4 regions of the Undibacterium sp. RuTC16W genome follow, and region 1 is predicted to be linked to each of the others. Evidence: predicted binding sites of a transcription regulator. Region 1 holds the regulator's gene; each other region holds the start of a gene.
What was found. Region 1 encodes sigma-54, which starts transcription at its own class of promoters, with help from an activator protein. Its sites were predicted from a motif close to TGGCANGNAANCTGCTTT; they were not measured.
Positions count from the first base shown of each region.

Region 1 (2,206 bases):
GTCCACTGATGGTGAGATTCATACTACGCTCCTATGGTGATGTTACTTGCTATAAATTTCTTCAGCATTTGCTCTGATGCATCGAGCTAAATTATATATAGCAATACAAAACGTAATTTCAAGGCTTAGTTACAAGACTAAATTACAGGTGTTCATTACAAGGATTTGCGCAGGCTTACTGGAGGAATTTTTAGGGCTTCACGGTATTTGGCAACAGTACGTCGCGCAATGACCATGCCTTGTTCACCCAGCATGTCTGCAATTTTGCTATCAGAGAGTGGGCTTTTCTGGTCTTCTGCTCCTATCAACTGCTTGATGAGTGCACGTATCGCGGTGGAAGATGCTTCCCCCCCCGTTTCCGTCGCGACATGGCTACCGAAGAAATATTTCAACTCAAACATACCATGCGGGGTAAGCATGTATTTCTGGGTCGTTACACGAGAAATAGTACTCTCGTGTAAACCTAGTGTATCAGCAATTTCGCGCAAAACAAGAGGGCGCATCGCAACCGCACCGTGAGTGAAAAAATTACGTTGTCTTTCAACTATCGCTTGTGCAACGCGCAAGATGGTGTCGAAGCGTTGCCGCATGTTTTTGATCAGCCAGCGCGCTTCCTGCAACTGCGATCCCATCGTTCCGTCACCGCGATTTTGCTTCATGATGTTGGCATACATACTATTAACGCGGAGCTTGGGCATGACATCCTGATTCAGCAAAACCTGCCAGCCATTTGCTGACTTTCTGACGATCACATCGGGGACCACATAGTCTGATGACGCCGCTGCAAAATCCGCACCTGGCTTAGGATTACACTGGCGAATCACTACCTGCGCCTCGCGCAAATCTTCATCATCGCAGTTGAGAATTTTTTTCAGTTTGTTGAAATCTCGCTGCGCAAACAAGATGATGTGTTCTTCAACAATCTTCAGCGCCAGACGACGTGTCACGAATGGAATCTTAGGTAAGCGTTTGATCTGCAAGGCTAGACATTCCGACGGCGTACGCGCACCAACCCCGGCGGGATCAAAGCTTTGCAGCATCGTTAATGCGAAAGATAATTCCTCTGGTTCTACACACAATTCAAGCGGCAAACTCGCATGGATTTCATCCAAGGTCTCCATCAGATAACCACTGAGATCCAGCGCATCAATCATCAGCTCAATTAAGGCACGATCACGCGGCTCACGAATATTCAGGCGCATCTGTTCCAGCAAATGATCGCGCAAACTGGTTTGCGCAGCTTCTAATTGCGGACGTCCATCCTCTTCCTCTGAAGACTTACTGCCTAGCGGTACATCATCAAAACTCCACTCTTCTTCGTTGGCGCTGGTGCTGTCCGCGGATGAAGCAACTTCCGCATTGTCACCGCTATCAGCAACCGGAGCGGCGGTCTCGGCACCGACTTCCTGTACTGCAAATTCAGATTCTGAATTATTGCTGGTGGTGCTAATCGCGCCATCGGCCAGCAATCGCACTGCATTATCCATGGGGTCATCAACCCGCTCCAGCATGGGATTATCAGTCAACAGGTTTTCCAGTTCCTGATGTAGTTCCAGCGTGGATAACTGCAAAAGACGAATTGATTGCTGCAATTGCGGCGTCAGCGCCAGGTGTTGTGAGGTACGTAGTTGCAGGCTTTGTTTCATCATCATCTCGCTTCCCGCTACATGCGGAAATGCTCTCCCAGATAAACCCTGCGTACGGATTCGTTCGTGATGATGTCTTCCGGTTTGCCACTCGCCAGCACTGCACCTTGATTGATGATGTAGGCGTGATCGCAAATACCTAGAGTTTCGCGCACATTATGATCGGTGATCAGCACACCGATACCGCGCTCTTTCAGGAAGCGTACGATACGCTGAATCTCGATCACAGCAATCGGATCAACACCTGCAAAGGGTTCATCCAGCAACACAAAGCGCGGATTCGTTGCCAGTGCCCGGGCAATTTCTACCCGGCGACGTTCACCGCCAGATAAAGAAAGCGCCTGATTTTCACGTATGCCCTCGATCTGCAAATCGGCCAGCAAGGTATCCAGGCGTTTCTCAATTTCGGCTGAATTCAGAAACTTGCCATGTTCATCCTTTTGCAACTCCAGCACGGCACGGATATTGTCCTCGACTGTCAGCTTACGAAATACCGATGCCTCTTGTGGCAAATACGATAAGCCGAGAACGGCACGTTGATGAATCGGCAAATGGGAGAT
Region 1 is NZ_JBMPPE010000002.1:464,244-466,449, forward strand. It holds gene hpf (ribosome hibernation-promoting factor, HPF/YfiA family) at 1-22, opposite strand, end outside; gene ACO0K4_RS06475 (RNA polymerase factor sigma-54) at 156-1,646, opposite strand; gene lptB (LPS export ABC transporter ATP-binding protein) at 1,664-2,206, opposite strand, start outside.

Region 2 (2,206 bases), on a different contig from region 1:
GGTACGCCTGCTGCGACAGAGTTGACAGCAACTATTACAGGTAAATACTCAACTGTGACTACTCCAATGACAGGCACATTTCCTGCTGGCACTATCACTGGCACTATGAGTTCCGGTCAAGCGAGTACAAAGACTGTTACGTTTGTTACTGCTGACGGCGGCAACACGTGGGATTGTACTGGTGGTACGATTGATAAAAAATATCGCCCAGTAGCTTGTAAGTAATTAGATGACACTAAAAAAGCGCTCTTTGAGCGCTTTTTTTAAAGAAACTAGAAGATATTTCTAATTTCTAACTTTCAAGGCGGTTTATGTATGAGAGCTAAAAAATTAATAAAACCCCTGCAAACAGGTTTTACCTTAATTGAATTGATGATCGTTGTTGCGATTATCGGTATTTTGGCAGCAGTTGCTTTGCCAGCCTACAACGACTACACAACTCGCGCACAAGTTGCCGAGGTAACTGAATTGATCGGTGGTTTAAAAGCGCCGGTTGCTGAATATGGTTACCAAAAGAATGCTTGGCCGACAGCTTTCATTGTTTCAACTGGTGCGCCTGCTGCGACAGAGTTGACAGCAACTATTACAGGTAAATACTCAACTGTGACTACTCCAATGACAGGCACATTTCCTGCTGGCACTATCACTGGCACTATGAGTTCCGGTCAAGCGAGTACAAAGACTATTACGTTTGTTACTGCAAATGGTGGCAATAGTTGGGACTGCACAGGTGGTACGATTGACAAAAAATATCGGCCAGTAGCTTGTAAGTAATTAAGTATGCAAAAAAAGCGCTCTAAGGGGCGCTTTTTGTCATTTTAACTTGCGGCATGTAGTTTGCTTATTGGTAATCCTAGTATTCACAATTTTCTGCTTATATTAGGAGGTCAAAAATGTTATTACAAACATCAAAATTATCATGTCAAAAAGGTTTTACCTTAATTGAGCTAATGATTGTTGTCGCAATTATCGGAATTTTGGCTGCAGTTGCTCTGCCAGCTTACAATGATTACACCACGCGCGCGCAAGTGGCTGAAGCAGTAGAATTGGTAGGGGGCATGAAGGCCACCACGTCAGAGTATGCCTATCAAAAAAACAGTTGGCCAACGGCCTTCGTATTATCTACCTCATCACCTGCAGCATCTGAGATTATTGCAACTCTTAATGGTAAATATTCGACCATTTCCAGTCCTATGACCGGAACGTATCCTCAGGGGACAATCACCTCAACGATGATATCTGGTCAGGCTAATACACAGACTATCACTTTCGTTACGGCGGATGGTGGAAATACCTGGAGCTGTACTGGCGGAACCATTGCCTTGAAATATCGTCCTGTGTCATGTAAATAACGTTTTGCCAAGTTAACCACGCAAGCATTCTACTTTCGTTGATCTGGTGTAACGATGGTCATTCAACCGGACACATGTTGTCCTTTTGATTTTTATCGTTTTTTTATCCATCTAATTACGTTGCTTCCAAATGATACATATTCAATCTCGTTTAAAAGCGGCGGGCGTACATTTAATAGTGTCTAGTGTACTTGCCATGACAGTTGCTAGCCTTGTACTACTTGTTTGGTATCCTGAGTCATATAGTAAATTATGTGGCGGTATCTCGCTACTGTACATTGTTACTTCCGTTGATCTGATCTTAGGGCCTATATTAACTTTTGTTGTGTTTAATCGACTTAAAGAAAAAAAAGAATTAATTCGTGATGTCTCAATTATTTGTGTTCTACAAACGATAGGATTTATTTATGGCCTGCACACAGTCTATATTGCTCGTCCAGTAGCACTCGTATATGAGGGGGCTCGGTTTAGAGTGGTAACGGCAATCAGTGTTCCTAAGGAAGAACTCTCCAAGGCTGAACCGGAATTTGCGGTACTTTCTCTCAACGGCCCAAAGCTATTAGGTATCAGAGAGTTTAAGAATCAAGAAGAGAAATTTGATGCTGCCAATAAGGCATTGGCAGGCATGGATGTAGGTGTTAGGCCTATTTTTTGGCAGGATTATTCGCTGTCCAAATCACAAGTACTTAAAACCGCCAGGCCTGTATCGGAGCTATATAAAAAATATCCAGACTCAAAGGATCTTATAGATGCCAGTATCAGTAAAACTGGGTTAGATAAGGACAAGCTTGCTTTTCTTCCTGTCATTGCTCGATTGTCTGACTGGAGTTTATTGTTAGATACCAGAACGGGGC
Region 2 is NZ_JBMPPE010000008.1:79,993-82,198, reverse strand. It holds gene ACO0K4_RS15560 (pilin) at 1-225, shown strand, start outside; gene ACO0K4_RS15555 (pilin) at 316-774, shown strand; gene ACO0K4_RS15550 (pilin) at 894-1,352, shown strand; gene tfpZ (TfpX/TfpZ family type IV pilin accessory protein) at 1,483-2,206, shown strand, end outside.
Region 2: the regulator sigma-54 is predicted to act here: its motif matches at 827-844, upstream of ACO0K4_RS15550 (pilin).

Region 3 (2,206 bases), on a different contig from region 1:
CTACGCCACCGTATTCCTGATGCATGGCGATTTGTGAGTGCAGCGCATGTGCCAACAGACCCTGTTCAGTGTCATATAAGGCAAGACCAGTTTCGTCGCAGGAAGATTCAAGACCAAGAACTATCATTGTGTTTTCTAGTGGCAGATGCCAGAGTGGAGCGATTCTTGCATGTGAATGTAACATGCAAGCACGTAAAAGCAGGATTATAGCGATAACAAGTGGAAATTGATGAATAAGCCGAATTTTCCAGAATCAGTGCTGCCACCGCCGAGTTTAAAGATCGTGGTGGTCAACACCGTGATTTTGTATGAAGACGAACAAGACCCACATGCGCAGGCACAGCTTGCCCGTTCACGTGCGCTCCGGATTGGCTTGCTGCAAGCGGGTTACAACATTATTGCTGTGATTCCCGGTGATCTGTATATGAGCGAACGCATCGCTCAGCTGCAGCCGGATATGATCATTATCGATGCTGAGTCGGATTCGCGTGATGTGCTTGAGCATATGGTGATGGCTACTCGTGATGCGCCGAGGCCTATCGTGTTGTTCACCGAAGACAGTAATCAGTCAAACATGGCGGCAGCAATGGAGGCTGGTGTGTCTGCCTATGTCGTTGCCGGATTGCATAGCGAGCGTATCAAGCCAGTATTGGATGTTGCAATGGCGCGCTTTAATGCTGATCAGAAGCTACGTTCTGAGTTGTCTGATACCAAAGCCAAGCTGGCGGAACGCAAGACCATCGAGCGCGCTAAGGGCTTGCTGATGGAGCGTCATCAGTTGTCTGAGAATGAGGCTTACCAAAAATTACGCAGACAGGCGATGGAAAAAAATCTCAAACTAGTTGATCTGGCGCAAAGAGTATTAGACGTTGCAGATTTGCTGGGGTGACCAGAATGCTATTGCCAATATCGTAAAGTGAACAAGTGTGGTGCGGCGCACAAAAACAGTGCGAATTTTTTATACATTTTTCATATTAAGCGCCACATTAGCTCGAGTTATTCAGTCGAGATTCGATTTTTAAGCGCAAATATTTTTGCTTACCTCTTTCAAGTCGGAACTCAGGTCAGAGTGTTTCATCTCAGTGAATACCCAGGCGTATCGTCGCATCTGCTAATGGGATATTGATCGCCGTTTTGAATTTAAATCTGATGTAAAGGCAATCTGGCACAGCAATTGCATAAGAACAGATAAGCGCCAACGATGGCGCACTTGTGAATCAGACCAACGGCGGTCGATTCGCATCAGACAAAGGTGTCTTCCCACACAAACAAATCGTTTGGTGGCAAGGCGCCTTTTTTTTGTCCACAAATTATATAGCTGGAGTGCAGACATGTTGAAGCAAGAGACATCCACCAAACCTGAAGGCGGTCAAGATGAGAAATCAGTTAATCATAAACGTCGCAGTATCGTACAAAGCGCCAGCTTATTTGCAGGAGCAAGTGCAATGGGATTAGCGACCGGTGGTGTGTGGGCAGCAGGCTCAGATAAGCCAGAGAAGGAGGAGGTTCGCATTGGCTTCATCCCGTTGACAGATTGCGCGTCTGTCGTGATGGCCTCCGTGCTTGGCTTCGACAAAAAATACGGCATCAAAATTGTACCGACCAAAGAATCGTCCTGGGCAAGCGTACGCGATAAGTTGGTCAACGGCGAACTCGACGCTGCACATTGCTTATACGGCTTGCTGTATGGCGTGCAAATGGGTGTCAGCGGATCCAAGAAGGATATGAATATTTTGATGACGCTGAATAACAATGGACAAGCAATTACCTTATCCAAAAAGCTGGCAGAAAAAGGGGCGGTAGACGGCGCCGGTCTCGCCAAGCTCATGCAAACCGACAAACGCGAATACACTTTTGCACAGACTTTCCCTACCGGTACACATGCCATGTGGCTGTATTACTGGATGGCAGCATACGGAATCAATCCGATGAAAGACGCTAAAGTCATTACCGTCCCGCCACCGCAAATGGTCGCGAATATGCGTGTGGGTAATATGGATGGCTACTGCGTCGGTGAGCCCTGGAATCATCGTGCGATTGCCGACGGCATTGGCATTACTGCCGCCACAACACAAGATATCTGGAAAGATCATCCGGAAAAAGTATTGGGTACAACTGCCGAGTTTGCACAGAAATATCCGAATACAGCCAGAGCAATGACAGCGGCGATTCTTGAAGCCAGTCGCTGGATTGATGCATCGCTATT
Region 3 is NZ_JBMPPE010000013.1:38,409-40,614, reverse strand. It holds gene tsaD (tRNA (adenosine(37)-N6)-threonylcarbamoyltransferase complex transferase subunit TsaD) at 1-127, opposite strand, end outside; gene ACO0K4_RS18715 (ANTAR domain-containing response regulator) at 230-889, shown strand; gene ACO0K4_RS18710 (CmpA/NrtA family ABC transporter substrate-binding protein) at 1,332-2,206, shown strand, end outside.
Region 3: the regulator sigma-54 is predicted to act here: its motif matches at 1,164-1,181, upstream of ACO0K4_RS18710 (CmpA/NrtA family ABC transporter substrate-binding protein).

Region 4 (2,206 bases), on a different contig from region 1:
AGATTATCTTGCGGTAAAAATATTGATCTACTTTAGCACTTCTCACACTTGTAATCGCACCTGAAGCAAATGGAGAGCTTATTTGTGTAAAGCTAAAAAATTGAAAGCCATTTCGATATCCACAACTCAGATGTACGCGCACATAAAAAATCCCGGAACCAGTCCGGGATTTTTTGCTAACGAGTACAACCGTTTATTTTACAAAGCGTCTTACGCTGACAAACAGAAGCAGACCTAAGCCAAACAAGAACAGACCTGACGGCTCTGGAACGGCGTTAGTTGCAAACAATCTGAATGGAATGTTTAACCCTTGGTTTGGTGCATATCCGGTACCTAATTGAGATGCTCCAATTTGACTACCGTTACCTGTGCCCTGGAAGTGCATATCGTCGCCAGACAAAGACAACCAATAAGTACCTGCAGACAGATTAACGCCTGTCAGAGTAAATGCGGTCGTAATATTGGCTTGGGAATTGATACTGCCTGTGTTCACTGTGTAATAGTCGTTGCTCACAAAATTAGTATTTTTCGTGTACAACAATCCAGTGTTATTACCTGACCAGATTTTAATAATAATGTTTGTGCTCAAAGGATGAAAAAAACTCGCATCCCATTCAACTTGCAAATTGCTGTAAGCGTTCGTCAGCGTGAAATCATCAAACATCGTGTATTGACCCGCAGAACCGCATGAAGAGCAATATCCACCGATATTCGTAGTGTAAGAACCGTTGTTGAAAATTGGCGTAGCATTGGCAGACGCACCAACCAGCATGGCTACAGACAGTAGCATCGCAGCTTTAAATTTAGAAAATAAGGACATTTTTTTCCCTGAGTTTGTTTGATTATTAAAATAATAAAAGCATCTGATCGCCAACAATGAAGCATGCTTTACCTACCCTAAAGCAATAAGCAGACCAATTGTTACATCCCGTAAAAATATCTTTTACAAATCAAAAGCTTACCTCACAAAAAGTGTAACTGACCGGTTACATTTTCATAGAAAATAACTCAGTATGTAAAATTTTCCGACACATTATTTATTTCCTGAATTGCAATGCTCAAATCGAGAAATAACTCATTGATACAAAAAATCCCGGGTTGTCCCGGGATTTTTTTAATTCTTTACCCATCGCTGCAATACTGACACCGATCTCGACCTAGGCAGGATTGAATGCCGAAGGTGCTAAAACTACGCTTCCAGCAGCTTCACGCCTGCCGTTCGTAACGAGTGGCGCAATGATCATGTAGCTTCTATGTCAGCACGGAGCACCATAGATTCCACGGTAGATATCTTTGCAGCCAAGTCCTTATCTAGAGGTTGAAGGTTTCTTTTCATTGAAATTTAACGTTTGACATGAGGGGCAGCTGGAGGCCGGAAGCTGTCCCCTCAATGGAAGGGTTAGGCGTCGGCCCGCCAGCGGAGAGAGTAGCACTTGTGCTTGCCGCGCTATGCGTAGCCTCTTGATACTTGGTGCGCTACATCGCAGTCTTGGTGAATGAGGCGTGTATTCTCTTTCGTGTAGCCATCGACTGCGTTCGTTCTGTCGAGTACGGTGTAACTTTCGGGTAGTTCCTTCCCGCAAATCGCGCAAAGACCACGCTGCTCTTTCCACTTGAAGTCTTTCAGCTTGCGGCGAACCGCTGGCTTGTCGCGTTCGTCGTAGGTGAGTTCCTTGAACACTTTGCGACGATACGCGAACAGAAGCTCTCTGTCCCCGTTGCTCAACGCCTCCAGGCGGACGCGGATCTCCGCGAGCACGGCGTTTGCAAGAACGAGTTCCTCTGGCTTGAGCTGGCGATTCGGCATATTGTTCGACGCCTAACGTTTGACATGAGGGGCGGGCGACAGCTGGCGAAGCCAGATGTCGCACGTCCCCTCGATGGAAGGGTTGGGCGTCATTCGCGGAGAAACAGTTGTATGTCAGGTTCGTTCCGTTGCGACGGATATGGAGACCCAACAGGCTGAAAACCGAACCGCTTGAGCGCCGCATGCATCCGTTCGTTGTTCACCCTGGACGTCGCGTACGCGGGTGCACTGTTGAGCGAAGAAGCGAGTTCTCCGACAAGAACACTTGCGACACCCTTGCCACGTGCAGAAGGGCGAACATAGATCCAACCGAGTTCAAACTCGAATCTGGAAGGGTTCTGTGGCACCTGTGCCTTTGCGAACACGCCGGCACGATAGCCCGGATTCGGCCGCTTGATT
Region 4 is NZ_JBMPPE010000001.1:419,451-421,656, forward strand. It holds gene ACO0K4_RS01925 (PEP-CTERM sorting domain-containing protein) at 194-820, opposite strand; gene ACO0K4_RS01930 (hypothetical protein) at 1,448-1,807, opposite strand; gene ACO0K4_RS01935 (GNAT family N-acetyltransferase) at 1,897-2,206, opposite strand, start outside.
Region 4: the regulator sigma-54 is predicted to act here: its motif matches at 900-917, upstream of ACO0K4_RS01925 (PEP-CTERM sorting domain-containing protein).